DNA from 3 places in the Desulfitobacterium chlororespirans DSM 11544 genome. Region 3 is predicted to be linked to each of the others. Evidence: riboswitches for the same ligand, from Rfam matches in the RefSeq annotation. Region 3 holds a riboswitch; each other region holds the start of a gene.
The links. Region 3 has a riboswitch for molybdenum cofactor ahead of BUA14_RS08505 (FecCD family ABC transporter permease). Riboswitches for the same ligand answer to the same signal wherever they lie in the genome.

Region 1 (5,243 bases), on a different contig from region 3:
TGGGGATGATAAAGCAAATACGTTTATGAATGAAATTCTGGAGCTGGGGGACAAGGAGGACACAGACAATATTGTCAGGGCCTTTAGAGCATTTCGTATTCTTGCTTTAAAGAACAATCTTAAAAAAAATGATTCGAGAATTTTCTTCGAAAAAGTTGCGGAGAATTATCGGGAGCAGGCTATAAAGTTAGCCACAGAGGTGTTTACAGGTGAGCAGAATATTCCTGCAGAATCGGTTCCGTTGCAAAATGATTTAAAGCCGATCTGGTGGTGTGCAAGAGCAGGAGAAGATATTATTGGGATAGCGGCGGCCTGGAAGGAAGAGGAGCAATGGCATTGGGGAAGGTTTGCTGTCGATAAGAGATTACGGGGGATAGGCCTTGGTCAAAAAATAGCGGTCTATTCGTTAAAAGAGATGTTTAGCCTCTATACGGAGGAGTTATATGTTGAAGCAAGGGAAGTAACATTAAAGATGTTATTAAAATTCGGATGTAAAGTGCTTGGCGAAGCGGAAGATTTTTATGGTGAAACGATAACGCCAATCGTATTGAACAAAGAATCGTTTGAGGGTATGAATTTTTCAATATAATCAAAAGATGCCATGAGGTCCAAGCCCCATGGCATCTTCGTTAATGAGCGACTAAGCGTTTATTTAATTCTTCGGCTATTTCAAATTCGACTAAATCCATATTTGTTTTGCCGATATAACCGGCCGGAATATCATTGGCTCTTACGAAATCCACAGTTTTATAATAGGTTTTGTGGCTCATATATTTTGAATAGAAGAGAACAAAATCCACCTCGCCGTAATTTCTAAGTTCAATCTTGTCATTAAAGCCATCGACCGTAAGAATGGTGGGGAACTTAGCCTTTAACCGTTTCTGCCAACTGGGGGCTCCGCCGATGATTAAGAGCTTCTTATTGGCGATAAATCTCGATAGATCCACGGAAGTCTCTGTGGGTAAATCATCGTTGGATAAATCATCGTTTTTAAGATCAATGAAAAACTCACGAAGCTGAAAAAGTTCCTCTCTGTTTTTCATTTCCGCATCCAGGTTTGTTTTAAGGCTATCGATCTCCTTATTCAGCTCATTGATTTGTGCTTCATAAAATCTGCTTTGCTCCGACAAGGCCTTCTTCAGTTTAAGCTCATAATTTTCAAACTCATCTTTGAGTTTTTGGGTCTGGATTTCAGCAGTATCCTTTTCGGATAAGGCATTATCCAATTGCTCCTTCAGAACTTTCAATTCAGAATATCGGGCATCTTCATCATTGGAAGAAAGATAAAGTTCCCTCGTTTTTAAATATTCATTAAGAAGCATTTTTACAATATAACCGGCACCGAAGGACTGTATAACCTGAGTTTTATCAAAATCCGATTTTCCCGTGGTTTTGATAAAGGCCAGCATGACTTTATCCAAATCATCCTGGTTAACCTTAGAGGCAATGAAATCAACATCTAATTTATCGATGAGCAGGAGGTTGCGCAAACAGCTGACAACAGTTTTTAAGTCTTTATTTTTACTGTAGAGAATATCTGAGGGTTTTTTTATTACCCCAAGCTCATCCTTGACGATCTGCCTTACTTGGGCTAAGCGGTTCTCTCTTTTTAATTCACTTTGGATGTCTGTATTGATGGGGTTAATGTTAATAAACAGGCTTGCCGTATTAAAAGCATTTTCGACGACTTGCAGGTTGATTAAATTTTCATTGAGTTGTTTCATAGTGTAAAAATATAAAACAATCAGCGTTTCCGTCAGCTTGAGGTTTTTGCTGGTATCTTCGATGGCTGATAATTTTTTCCTGAAGCCATCGTAGTTATTATTTTGGGCATAAATATAGACATCTTTGTAATATTTCTTGATGAGCCGCAAGACTTTCACTTTGATGAGCTCGGATTGTTCAGCACTTAGTAAAATGCCTAACGTTTTTTTAGCATAAACTTCTTGTTCCAGGTCGCCGCTGCTCAGTAAGATATGATCGTACCCTGAAAAATTTTTCGCGTTTTCAAAAAACATGTCTTTATTCTGATTATAGATCGAAGTTATATCTCTTCTCATTTCTTTAGTTAAAGATAATCCAACAGCGACAATTGCCATAAAATATTCTTCAGCCTCATGAAGTTGGATATTATAATTCTCTGAAAAAAGTTCCATGACCTGGTTTAATTTTATATTCAGCAATGAAATTCACCACCTAATAAATTTAAAATTCTTTTAACGAAAAAAAATAATGGCTCCGCCAATAGAAAGCGGAGCCATTACTGATTTTAATACAGTTGGCTTTAATCCACCTCCTTTTCAAGCGTGAAGGCATACCCGTTTCCAAGTATACCCCGAGGGCCTGGGCCCTGTCCGGTGTCCATAGATTGCTCTTTAGGATCATCCCGGCTCGGAGATTCGTTTTTCAGTTTTTAATCTAAATTCACCGTCAAAACCAGCACGATGACTGGTATCCGATAGCTTGGAAATGTTCAACTCAATGGTGATGTTTATCTTGTTTGTATTGGTGTTGGTGAGAAGGTGAGGCTTATGAATGTCGTTGTCAAACCGATATAAACATAACATACACTCCTTCAATGATATTATACTGCATAATGTTTATATTTATCAATGGTTTTGTTTGGTTTTGGGAGCAAGTGGTTTAATTTTCCTGATAACACCATGTGTCGATGCAGGTTAACGAAGCAACATTACTTGTTATTTTAGATTGAAAATATATCAATCATCGGTATAAGGCAGATAGAAAGCGTATACCTGTTTAAGAGTGGCAAAAGTGCAGGAAAGGCAATCGGTATGAGTAATGAGTAATGGGGGCAGGAAATATATCGCAAATTGTGGGCAATATAACCAATAAGCGATAGCGAAATACTTAGTCTAATAATCCCAGCAGGGTTAGGAGAGTTAATATGGATTCGTGCTTTGAGCCGGCAATTTGGCCGGAAGATAAATTGCCCAAAGAAGCCGCCGCTTATAAAGAATGCGAAGTCTGCACGGAAAAATCGCGGATCATTTGGGGAGAGGGTAATCCCCAGGCGCCTGTTGTTATAATTTTAGATAATCCAGGCGCCCGCGAAGATAAAGAGGGCCATGAATATGTCTGCGGCACAAGGCAAACGCTGCAGACGGCTTTGCATCGAGCTAATTTGGCGCCGGATGACATTTATATAACGTATCTTTTAAAATGCAGGCCCCTTCGCCGATATAATAAAGGAGAAGCCAGGGCTTTCAGTAAACCATTTCTGATTCAACAAATAGAAACGATACAGCCGAAATTGCTCGTTTGTCTGGGGGATACCGTTGTTCAGGCGATGTTTGATGATAAAGAGGCCCATGTGAAGAATCTGAGGGGGGGATGGCATGTTATACTGGGATATCCCTGCATCGTCTCCTACCATCCGTTGGCGGTAAGGAGACGGCCCAATCTGACACGTCAGTTTATGGCAGATTGGGATATGCTGAGGCAGCGCTTATCAGGTTGTTGATGATGCGAGATTAATCATACCTTGCCTATCCACTCTGCGATATCCGCCAAAACCTCTGCAGACACTTTTTGCGGGATTTTGTACTCTTTTTTAAAATCCTTGACCCTGCCGTAAACCGACTTCATAAACAGGTGGTTCAGTCCGGGGTAGAGCTTGAAAGAGACATTGGGTTTACCGATGCAGATTTGCTGATAGAGGGCGAAATCCTTTTCTGCGGTGACTTGAAAATCCTTGTCGCCCTGCAAAATCAGCACGGGCTTTTCCGTCCTGGCAAGGTAATCGGCAGCAGGATGGGAGTCCATCTCCTTGAAATACCATGCGTAGGTTCTGCCAAAAACCTTCATCTGCTTGGCTTCTTCTTCGCTCATGCCGGCGATAGCGGTGAATTTGGCTTTGAGTCCTGCAATTTGTTTATTCGCGATCCATTGCAGCAATTTTGGCAGTTGGCCCAGCATATCCTCGTTTTGACTCAATAAAATATCGCTAAAAAGGCGGGGCGAGCCTGCGCAGATGATGATACCCGCGAAATCACCGCCCTCCGCGTCAATACGCGGTGCGAGCATACCGCCGAGGCTGTGACCCAAAATATACACCTGGCCGGGGTCAATTCTGGCGTCATTTTTAAGCAGGTTGGCGGCGAGGATGGCATCCTCTATGGTTTCGCTTTCCACAGTCACAGCGCCGGGACCTGCTTTCAGCATCTGTTTTCCGTAAACCTTTGTGCGCTTGTCATAGCGGAGTACGGCGATTCCTTTGCTGGACAGTCCTTCGGCAATATCGCGGAACGGCTTATTCGCGCCGATGCGTTCATCCATATCCGCGGGGCCGGAGCCATGTACCAGGACCACAGCCGGAACCCTTGCCGAACAATGATCCGGCAAGGACAAAATTCCCTGCAAAGGGTATTGTGTTTCCCTGCCAATGATTATTTTTTCATCCATGTCCATAACCTCCATGTCACCTTCCTATAAATCTCTCCATTTTCTGGACGAGTCGCTGGTAGCCAGGGTCATCCCGCAGTGAAGCGAAGGCTGGATTCATCAGTACATCCCGCAGCATGCTTTCTTTGATCACCTGCTCGCTACGGGGGGCGGCTGCACCGCAATCCTTCAGCCACGGGTCAATCAGATCAAAGAAGGTGTCTCCATGCAGCTCGAAGGGAAAAAATGCTTCCACACAAGTATCCACATAGTCGCCAAGCAGCTCAACCGCTTTGGCGTGGGAATTGTTCGCACAATACATACGAGCGCCCAGTGCGTAAAGCAGGATGACATTGTTGGGGTTCAGCTGTTTCATATTAAAAATCCGTGCCAGATCTGAGGCTCTCAAAAAGGCTTCTTCCGCTTTTTCAAAATGGTCCGTATCCATTTGCAGGACGTTCAGGAGCCCTTGAAAGGCCACCATTACGTACTGATATAGCTCTGTCTGCAAGGTTTCTTTGGCTTTGGCGATGTTGCCCATAACCTGATAGGCCTGTGCGATTAACATACCCTCCGGCAGCATGGGGCGGATTCCTTCGCCAAGTAAATCCAAAACCCGCTGCGGCTTTTGCAGAGCCAGAAAGCAAAGGGCCTGATATGAAACCGCTTCTTTGGCCAGCTGAACATCGCCGCTTTCTGCCTGAATCCGCTCACATAGGGTCACGGTGTCGTTCAGGAGGGCCTCTTGGCGCTCCTGTGTTCCCGCCAGCATGAAGTGATTTGTGTACAGCTTGACCAGTTGCACAAGGAGCGGGAAACAGGAGTAATATTTTTTGATG
Region 2 (5,243 bases), on a different contig from region 3:
GTTCCTGCATGCAGGGAAATTTACCCGCGGTAAAGGCGTGTTCATGGTGATTGAGCATCAACTGCCGGATGAGCTGCCTGATGAAGAGTACCCATTCCTGCTGACCACGGGCCGCAAGCTGCAGCATTATAACATCTCCACCCGTTTTTCGGCGGCGCTGGATGAGCATGCCCCCGAAGAATTGGCTGAGCTTAATCCTAAGGACGCCCGGCGATTGGGGATTCAGGATGGAGAGAAAATCAAGGTAGTTTCCCGCCGCGGCGAAGTAGTAACCAAGGTTTGGGTAACCAAACGAGTTCCGCCGGGAGTGCTCTTTATGACCCTGCACTACAGGGAGTCACCGACCAATGTCTTAACCAACGGAGCGTATGATAAAGTAACCAAGACCTACGAATATAAGGTCTGTGGTGTGCGTGTGGAAGCTCTGAAGTAATTTAAGCAATAAAGAAAACTCGCTTCAGGTGGAGTTTCAACTCTATCTGAAGCGTAGTTGACTTATCCGCGGAGTGGATAAGAATAGGAGAGTGTCTGGCTATATCCAGTATATAGCGTGGGGCACTCTCGTTTTGTTACAAAAAAAGGCAGCAATGGCTAAAACCTTCTAAAGCTCTACCCTAGGCATGTTTTCTCTATCTATGTTACAATATAAGACAAAAGTTTAAACGTTGATAGAGACAAGGGAGATATATGATATGGGTGCTGATTATGGACAAACCCTTCTGCCGATGACCGGGATTATTCTGGCCGGTGGGAAAAGTTCCCGCATGGGTTGCAACAAGGCTTTTATTGAATGGGATGGGGCACCGCTCATCGAACACAGCTTAGCTGTCTTCAATGCGGTTTTTGCGGAAGTGATGATTAGCAGCAATCATCCGGAGCTTTACGCTAACTATGGAGTAAAGGTGATCAAGGATAACTATCCGGATCATGGGCCGTTAGGTGGATTGGAAGCATGCTTGCGAGAAGCCCGCTATGATTATGCCTTTTTTGCTGCTTGCGATATGCCTTTTTTGAATACAGAGGTGATTCGATTTATGGCTGGGGAAATTGAAGGAGAGGATATTTTAGTTCCCGAGATTGATGGTGGAGTTCACCCTCTGCATGCTTTTTACCACAAAAATTGCCTCCCTTTGCTTGCCGAGAGCTTAAAGGCAAAGCATCTTAAACTGACAAAGCTTGTTCAGCAATACAGCAGAGTGCGTTATATAAGGGAAAAGGATTTCCGAGATTTTCCCGCAATGCATCTTTTTTTAAGCAATATGAATACGCCTCAAGAGTGCCTGGAGCTGCGGCAACATAATAGTCAGAGTAATTAATGCTGTAAAAAGAACATTCTTTATTATTTTTAATGGAAAAAATGTTATTTATCTGGAATATATTAAGAAATATTAATAAGGATTAAGAAATATTATTCCTTTGAACCTCTTTTTGCAATCTCCAAAATGGTGTATACTACAAGTAGTACATTCTTCTATAATTTTTTTTAAATATGGTATGATGAGCAAATAGAATATGTTTATGTGCTCCGAAACTGGAAACCTAAAGTGAGCTATGGTTTGCCAGTCGTGCATTCTGCACCGGGTATTATTGGAAACAGTAATGCCTCCCATTTGGAAAGGAGTCTGTAGGGTATGCGGGAGCTCCGCGGTTTTACAGACCGTGGGGCTTATTTATTTTGTGGAATAATGAACGTGAAGGTGAGGGGAATCTATGCAAGATCAATATCGGCGCCAGATCGAATACCTGAGGATTTCCATTACAGATCGCTGCAATTTACGATGTAAATATTGCATGCCCGCTGAAGGAGTTCAATGGATTCCTCATGAGCGCATCTTAACCTATGAGGAAATACTGCGTGTCATGCGGATTAGCACTACCTTAGGCTTTAGACGGTTCCGCATCACCGGCGGGGAACCCTTAATTAGGTCCGGAGTCCTGGAATTTTTGCAGAATGCCTCGCAAATTCCAGGAGTGGAAGATTTGATGCTGACCACCAATGGGATACTTCTTGCGGACATGGCAGAAGATCTGAAAAAGGCGGGAGTTAATCGGGTCAATATAAGCCTGGATACGTTCAATGAAGATAGGTTCCGGGAACTTACCCGTGGTGGGGATATTAAGAAAGTCTTTCAGGGAATACACCGCTCTCTCGAAGTAGGGCTGCATCCGGTTAAGCTTAATGTGGTGGTTGTTCGTGATTTCAATAGCCATGAGCTGCCCCGTTTTATGGAATTAGCTCGTGACTATCCGCTTCATGTTCGCTTTATCGAATTGATGCCGATCGGAATCAGCTCGGATAAGCGCAGTGATTTTGTATCTATCGATGAGATGAAAGCAATACTGGGTTTAGAGGGCCTTAAAGCCACTCACGATATTCAAGGGGGAGGTCCTGCAGAATATATCACTTCAGAGGGCTTTAAGGGCAGTGTGGGCTTTATCAGCGCTATCAGCAAACATTTCTGCAGCACTTGCAATCGAATTCGCCTGACTCCCGACGGGAAGCTGCGCCTGTGCTTGCACAGTTCCAAAGAAGTGGATTTTCGTGAAGTGCTTCGCTCCAACAAGAGTGATAATGAAGTCAGGGATGTTTTTGCCCAAGCGATTTGGAATAAGCCGGCTGAACATCATATGAATGATCAGGCTTGGCAGGATCAACGGATTATGTCCCAGATTGGAGGATAATTATGGAACTGACACATTTTGATGAAGAAGGCCGGGCACGTATGGTGGATGTCTCAGATAAGGCGGAGACGACCCGAGTGGCTACTGCCCGGGGTAGAGTAGAAATGCAGGCGGAGACTTTGGAGAGGATTCGCTCAGGACAGATTGCCAAAGGGGATGTGTTGGCGGTGGCCCAGGTCGCGGGAATCATGGCAGCCAAACAAACTTCAAATCTGATTCCCATGTGTCACCCTCTGGCTATTACAGGGGCAAAGCTGAATTTCGAAATTGTTCCTCCCGGAACCATAGAAATCGAAGGAATTGTCAAAGTCACGGGTAAAACCGGGGTTGAGATGGAAGCTCTTACGGCTGTCAGTGTTGCTGCCTTAACTATTTACGATATGTGCAAGGCTATTGACAAGACCATGGTCATCGGCGATATCCGGCTTATGGAGAAAACCGGCGGCAAGAGCGGGCACTTTATTCGTGAAGACCACTTAAAGGGCATAATTTAAAGGGATAAATTCGAATTAATTTGAAGCGAATTAGGAGGAACGATAATGGCGAAGATTATCGCAGTCTGTACAAGTGAGAAAAAAGGGATGCGGAAAAAAAATGTAGGGGAGGGAGTGCTGAAGGTTAATTTTGGTATCGAAGGAGATGCTCATGGCGGGGATTGGCATCGTCAGGTAAGCTTGCTGGCGATGGAAAGCATCAAGAAGATGCAGGATATGGGGCTTGATGTGGGACCGGGAGATTTTGCCGAGAATTTAACCACCGAAGGAATCGATCTGGTTAGTCTGCCCTTGGGCACAAAATTAAAGATTGGTGAAACCGGCGTGGGCGAAGTGACACAGATCGGTAAAGAATGTCACACCCGATGTGCTATTTATTATCAAGCGGGAGACTGTGTTATGCCCAAGGAAGGGATCTTCATCCGTGTTCTGGACGGCGGCCCTATAAGTGTGGGAGATAGTGTTGAGGTGATGGAGTAATGTTGAGAGTTGGAGTTATAACCGCCAGTGATAAAGGATCTCAGGGGCAAAGAGAGGATCTTTCCGGTGCTGTTCTCAAGGAACTGGTGAAAGAGATTGACGGTGAGGTTGTTCTCTATACCATTCTTCCGGATGATCGGGAACTTTTGGCCCAAACGATGAAAAAGTGGGCTGATGAAGAGGGCTTAGACCTTATTCTGACCACAGGTGGCACAGGTTTCTCCCTGCGTGATGTCACCCCGGAGGCGACGATTGCTATTGCGGATCGTATGGTCCCTGGGATTGCTGAAGTGATGCGTTATGAAAGCTACAAAATTACTCCGAAGGCTATGTTGAGCCGGGCAGTAGCGGCCTTGCGCAAGCAGACTTTAATCATCAATATGCCGGGTTCGCCTAAGGCCTGTAAGGAGTGTTGGGCAGCTCTTGTCCCTGCTTTGCCCCATGGAATTCAGATCCTCAAAGGCGAGGCCAGCGAGTGTGCTGCGCCTGTTCATCAATAGGCATCTTCAGCGTATTTTTTAGGTTTTTTAGATTCAATTTAATATAAAATTTTTTTTGCTTGTCACTCCTGTCCTTTTCCTGCGTACTCTATAGTAAGGGAAAGTGGAAATGGGGTGACATTGTTTTGAAGGCGATTGCTTTTATTGATTATGAAAATATATGGACTGGACTCTTTGAACAAGGTTATGAATTAACTCCGGAAATCCTTATGGAATCCATTCAACTGTATGCTAAACAAAATGACTATGTTCTATCTGCTATTTATCTCTATGCTAATTTCGATCGGGAAGAATTCTGGCGTGCCCAGACTTCCTTTGAGAAGATTCATGTATATACACGCCATGTTTACGGAAAGAACAATTTTGCCAGTACAGGATTAAGGCGGAATGCGGCGGATGTGGAGCTCATATTGGAAGCGCAGGAGATCTTGCTGACCCGTACCGCAACCTTTGATGTGTTTCTTCTTCTAACTGGGGATGGAGATTTTTTGCCTTTAGTTCGCAAAGTAAGGGCCTGGGGAAAAGATGTTAAAGTCATTGGCGTGAAGGGAAGCATGCACCACGAACTTCAAGCCTTTAGTGATTCAGGAGACTTTTTCGGCGAGTTTCTCCCTCAGGAGCGACCGCAGGAATATGAGCCTGAAAAGGATCTCGAACAAGCAATCTCAATCTTAGCTCAGCTTCAGCTAAGCATGACGTATATTGCTTCCACCAAAGCGAGGCTCGCCCTGTCGGATCATCTGGGAGTTACTATATCCCAAGTGAAAGAGCTTATTCGCTACGCATTAAGAGAGGGGATTCTTCTTGAACAAGAATATGCCGATTCAAGTTTAAAGATCGGTAAAACAAAGGTCTATCTTTTGAATCTCGCTCATTCTATGGTTCAAGCCGTTCTGGGTTCGGCAATAGAGGAGATTCGCAAACGCTATGAAAAGTTAAGTGCTCATTGATGACTTTCTGTGTAAAAATTGAGCAGGCACGGAAAAGAATTAGAGGAAGGGATATTTGGCCAGGAGGGCTGGATATCCCTTCTTCTTAGATGTCGTGATGATTTTTTGCCCCAGGATGAATAAACCCCCCGGGGACT
Region 3 (5,243 bases):
GGTATTGCCGAAATGGCTGAATTAGAGCCCGAGGTCCGTAAGACCACGGATAAACTGGACTCTGTAGGGAACACCACTGCGGCGGTGGCGAAAGGATTCGCTATCGGTTCCGCGGCCTTGACCGCCTTAGCTCTCTTTAATGCTTACTCTGAACTTGCTCATCTGGATCGAATCGACATCCTGGTACCCACCACGATTATCGGTCTCTTCATTGGTGCAGCCCTGCCCTTCCTCTTCTCTGCTTTTGCTATGGAAGCTGTAGGTAAAGCTGCTTTCGAAATGATCGGTGAGGTTCGCCGCCAATTCCGTGAGATTCCTGGTCTTATGGAAGGAAAGGCTAAACCGGATTATCGCGCTTGCGTGGATATCTCCACTAAAGCTGCTATTCGTCAAATGATTGTTCCTGGACTCTTAGCCATAGGCTCTCCGATCCTGGTAGGATTTTTACTCGGTAAGGATGCTTTAGGTGGAATGCTGGCCGGCGGAACAGTTTCCGGATTGCTGATGGCCATCTTCATGGCTAACGCCGGTGGAGCCTGGGACAATGCCAAGAAGTATGTTGAAGCTGGAAATCTCGGCGGTAAAGGAACCCCCACCCATGCTGCAGCTGTCATCGGGGACACTGTAGGGGACCCCTTCAAGGATACGGCCGGTCCATCCTTAAACGCTTTGATTAAGGTTATGGGTACGATTTCTCTGATTATCGCTCCGTTCTTAATTTAAAACGACTTAGGCAGGGAAGCAGGGGAGTGAGTTCCTCTGCTTCTTTTTTGCATTGAGCCGGTATCGGGCTGGGCAGGAAGGCTGTGCGGGAAGGGAGACTGCGCCGGACGGCGGCCTCTGCTGGAAAAAGGCGAAAGTCTATGCTATACTGAAGATCTGAAAGTTTACACTGTACGTGATAACGCATAGAGAGGAGGAGCCTTGTGGCATCTGAAGGAATAAAAGTCATCTCTGACAATCGCAAAGCCTATCATGATTATTTTGTAGAAGAGAAGCTGGAAGCCGGAGTTATCCTTACCGGAACCGAGATCAAATCCATTCGCAACGGACGTGTCAACCTCAAAGACAGCTATGCCCGGATCGAAAACGGTGAAGTCTGGCTTTATCAGCTGCATATCAGCCCCTATGAGCAGGGGAACCGTTTTAATCATGATCCCCTGCGCAAGCGCAAACTCCTCCTCAATCGCTCCGAGATCATCAAGCTGATCGGGAAAGTGCAGCAACAGGGGCTGACCCTGGTTCCCACTAAGATTTACCTTAAACACGGCCTGGCGAAAATCGAACTCGGGGTTTGCCGGGGGAAAAAGAACTATGATAAACGCCAGGATATTGCCGAGCGGGATGCTAAACGTGAGATTGAACGGCACTTCCGGGATCAGGGCAAGGGATATTGAGCTGATAAAAAGACTTCTCAATGCGGCTTACAACGGCATAGGGGAGTCTTTTTGATGTCATCCCACATTTCCTCCCGAACTATGTCCGGTTTCTTCAGAAGATCATACATTCACACATCCCTGCTGGTGCCCACTTTCGTAATATCGGGAAAAAGGCAATTACTGAAAACCAATAAAGATTAACAAAAGCTAATAATAAATAACGAAGACGATAAAGATCAATGGAATAAAACCTAATGAAACCTAATGTAAAACTATATAAACTAATAAAAATTAATAAATGTTAATATTTTTTTAATAGAATTAGCTATTTATTAGTGATATAATGATGACCATAATTTTATATGAGTATCCGAGCCTGCCGACCTATCCCTTAGTTTACGGTTTTCAGGCCTGAACAGTATCGCTGCGCGCCTTGGCAGCGCGATACAGGTTCACGGGGTGGTATTGGAAACGATGCCGCCTTTCACGTTGAGAAGGAGAAAGACAAGACTTGTGCATCTATCATTACTGATAGGTGTTGTTTTGCGGCTGTATCTTTCGAGACGGGAGATACGGCCTTTTTATTTAGAAATTTTTGATTTGATTTTGGAGGAAAGTTTATGGTCAATTCAGAGCGGCAAAAAAAAATACGGGCGGCACATTTTAGACTGATGATTTTAGCTGCTATGCTGATTATCGTTTTCTTGGTCTCATTCAACATTGGGCGCTTCGAGGGCATTCCGTTCAAGGATACTGTTTTGATCATGCTCTCGGCGGTTTTTCCGATTGACGCAACCTGGCCCCAAAACCATGAAACGGTGGTTCTCTTTATCCGCTTCCCGCGCATTATGGCCGCGGTTCTGATCGGTGCAGCTTTGGCTCTGTCCGGCGCCTGCTATCAGACAGTGTTCAAAAACCCGCTGGTTGCGCCGGATATTCTCGGTGCTTCCGCCGGAGCGTCCTTGGGAGCGGCCATCGCTATCTTCAGCGGTCTTGGCTATTTTTATATTCAGCTGTTTGCTTTTGTTTTCGCTTTGGGGGCGGTGGCCTTAGCCTGCCTGGTCGGCACACGGATCAAGCGCGATCCTTCCCTGTCCCTTGTCCTTTCAGGCATATTTATCTCCTCCCTGGCCAGCGCCATTGTCTCTTTGATCAAGTTTCTCGCCGATCCGAGGGACAAGCTGCCCGCCATTACCTATTGGCTGATGGGGAGCCTTTCCAATATCACCCTTACTAATATCAAGTGGGCCATCATCCTCATGCTGATTGGCGCCGTACCGCTCTTTTTGGTACGGTGGCGGCTCAATGTTTTATCCATGGGCGATGATGAAGCCAAGACTCTCGGCATCGAGACAAAGCAGCTGCGCCGTCTCGTGATCGTCTGCTCGACATTATTAACAGCGGCTTCGATTTCCATCGGCGGCTTGATCGGCTGGGTGGGCCTCGTCATTCCCCATTTGATGAGAAGGTTGGTGGGACCGGATAACAAGGTGCTCATTCCGGCAACGGTCATGGGTGGCGGTGTCTTTCTTCTCCTGGTGGATAATGTGGCAAGATCCCTCACTGCCGTGGAGATCCCCCTGGGTGTGCTCACCGCGATCATCGGCGCTCCGTTTTTTATCGGTCTTATGATGTACGGAAGGGAGGGCTAGACATGCTCTTTGAATTAAAGGACGGTGTTTGCGGTTATTCTGCGCACAAACCGGTTCTCAGGGATATTAACTTCACCCTGACAGACGGAGAAGTTCTTTGCCTGCTGGGCGCAAACGGTGTCGGAAAATCGACGCTGTTTAAGTCCATGCTGGCTCTGATCCCAATCCTTGGCGGTACCCTCAGTATCGACGGTGAAAACATCCTGCGCTGGTCCCGGGCCAAAATCGCGCAAAAGATCGGCTATGTCCCTCAATCCACGAACCCGCCCTTTTCCTATTCGGTCATGGATGTCATCCTGATGGGACGCGCTGCCCATCTCGGCATGATGTCTTCCCCCAAGAAGGAAGATGAAGAGATTGCCGAATCCGTTGTGGAACGTCTCGGCATTCAGTATCTGGTCAACAAGCGGTACCTGGAACTGTCCGGGGGCGAAAAGCAACTCGTATTGATCGCCCGGGCTCTTACTCAGCAGCCCCAGCTGCTGATCATGGATGAGCCAACCACCGCTTTGGACTTTGGCAATCAGCAGCTGGTTCTAAATCAGGTCCATCAGCTCTCCCAACAAGGTCTGGGCATCATTATGTCTTCTCATTTTCCGGATCATGCTTTCCTTTACTCACACAAGGTCCTGATGCTCAAAAATGGCGGGATCTATGCTATGGGTGCTCCTGCTGAAGTTATTTCCGAGCAGACTTTACGCGATCTGTACCGGGTGGAAACCAAAATCATTGCCACCGGAATTATCTCCAATACCACAGGGTCTGAAATCAAGGCCTGCATTTCGATCACCTAAAGGAGGAACGATTGCTTTGCAAACATGCGATCATCCCTGCAGCGCTTGTCAAAGCCGCTGCCACCGGCAGAACACTTCGGCAGCGACCAAAAAAGACGCTTTAGCCAAGCTCGCTTTGGCGGCTGATTTTTCCCTCGGCGTGGAACAGGTTCCTCTAGCCGAGGCCCTTCACCGGGTTATAGGCCAGGATGTTCTGGCGGCCTGGGACTCTCCCGTTGCAGATTATGCAACCCATGATGGGATTGCCATAGTTCGTGAAGAGGCGGGTGCTTCAGTCTCCGCCCTTCTTGCGCCTGACCGCTTTCAGATCGTAGGGATGGGCAATGTTATCCCTGAGCCTTTTGATACGGTGCTGGCCTACGAACTCTGTTCCTTTCAAAGTGATGGCAGTGTCCGGCTGCTGGGCCTATCCGAAAAAGGGGAAGGCATCATCCGCCGCGCTTCCAGCATTCGCAAGGGCGAGTTGGTTTTGGGAAAAGGCTTTCTTCTTGAGCCGCGCCATCTGGCGATTCTCCGCTACAGCGGGATAGAACAGGTTTCTGTATATTGCAAGCCGACCGCAGCCATCATTCCGGTGGGAAGCGACCTTACCCTTCCGGGAATAACGCCTGCCCCGGGGCAGTACCCGGAAGCAGACGGCATACTGGTGGAGTCTGTGATCCGTTTATGCGGCGGTACAGCCAGGCTGAGGCCCCCTGTCCAAGACGATATCGCGGCATTGAAAGGTGCTATCCAATCCGAACTAACCGCCTGTGATATGGTGGTGCTGATCGGCGGCGTTGGCCTGGGAGGAGAAGGTTACCGCGATTTTTCCCGGGCTGCTGTCGAGGATTTGGGCTCGGTTCTTGTTCATGGCCTATCCTTCGGCCCGGGTGGCAAAGCAGCTCTCCTTGGTGTCATCGACAACAAGCCTGTTATCGGAATTCCCGGTCCTCCCCACGCCGCTATCTTGGTGACGGAGGAGCTTATTCCGCCGATTATGGAGCTGTTTTTGGATATTCCCTGCTATGAACGGCCTGTTATTACCGCCGAGGCGGGAGTTGATATTTCCGCTAAAAGGACAAGTGACTTTTTTCCCCGCGTCCGTTTGAGTTCAGACAATGGACGCTATATCGCAAACCCCGTCCGTATGGGAGACAACATCGAGACCTTTGCCCGGGCTGAAGGCATTGCCCGCTACCGGCGGGGAATGGAATATCCTAAAGGTTCTCCTGTAGAGGTAGAGTTGCTTTATAGCGAAAAACAGCTCTCCCGGCAGCTTACAAAAGAATAAGAAGAGTGCCGGACTATGCCCCAACGGTAGTTTTGCAATGTGTTATTTTTAGGGGAACAGATTGCTTAACATATAAAATTTTAACAAAGAGGAGATTAAACATGTTAAAGAAGATGAGAAAGAATGTCGCCTTGTTGCTGTCTGC

Region 1: another riboswitch for molybdenum cofactor. It lies ahead of BUA14_RS05725 (hypothetical protein); the one in region 3 lies ahead of BUA14_RS08505 (FecCD family ABC transporter permease).
Region 2: another riboswitch for molybdenum cofactor. It lies ahead of moaA (GTP 3',8-cyclase MoaA); the one in region 3 lies ahead of BUA14_RS08505 (FecCD family ABC transporter permease).

Annotation. Positions count from the first base shown of each region.
Region 1 is NZ_FRDN01000004.1:622,591-627,833, reverse strand. Features, by position in the region: gene BUA14_RS05730 (GNAT family N-acetyltransferase) at 1-589, shown strand, start outside; gene BUA14_RS05725 (hypothetical protein) at 630-2,183, opposite strand; molybdenum cofactor riboswitch at 2,278-2,409, opposite strand; gene BUA14_RS05720 (uracil-DNA glycosylase) at 2,909-3,484, shown strand; gene BUA14_RS05715 (alpha/beta hydrolase family protein) at 3,499-4,425, opposite strand; gene BUA14_RS05710 (helix-turn-helix domain-containing protein) at 4,442-5,243, opposite strand, start outside.
Region 2 is NZ_FRDN01000005.1:414,121-419,363, forward strand. Features, by position in the region: gene fdhF (formate dehydrogenase subunit alpha) at 1-433, shown strand, start outside; gene mobA (molybdenum cofactor guanylyltransferase) at 693-1,316, shown strand; molybdenum cofactor riboswitch at 1,512-1,638, shown strand; gene moaA (GTP 3',8-cyclase MoaA) at 1,711-2,682, shown strand; gene moaC (cyclic pyranopterin monophosphate synthase MoaC) at 2,685-3,176, shown strand; gene BUA14_RS07845 (MOSC domain-containing protein) at 3,222-3,656, shown strand; gene BUA14_RS07850 (MogA/MoaB family molybdenum cofactor biosynthesis protein) at 3,656-4,156, shown strand; gene BUA14_RS07855 (NYN domain-containing protein) at 4,282-5,106, shown strand.
Region 3 is NZ_FRDN01000006.1:55,503-60,745, reverse strand. Features, by position in the region: gene BUA14_RS08515 (sodium-translocating pyrophosphatase) at 1-723, shown strand, start outside; gene smpB (SsrA-binding protein SmpB) at 927-1,397, shown strand; molybdenum cofactor riboswitch at 1,736-1,895, shown strand; gene BUA14_RS08505 (FecCD family ABC transporter permease) at 2,000-3,031, shown strand; gene BUA14_RS08500 (ABC transporter ATP-binding protein) at 3,034-3,825, shown strand; gene BUA14_RS08495 (molybdopterin-binding protein) at 3,842-5,098, shown strand; gene BUA14_RS08490 (ABC transporter substrate-binding protein) at 5,200-5,243, shown strand, end outside.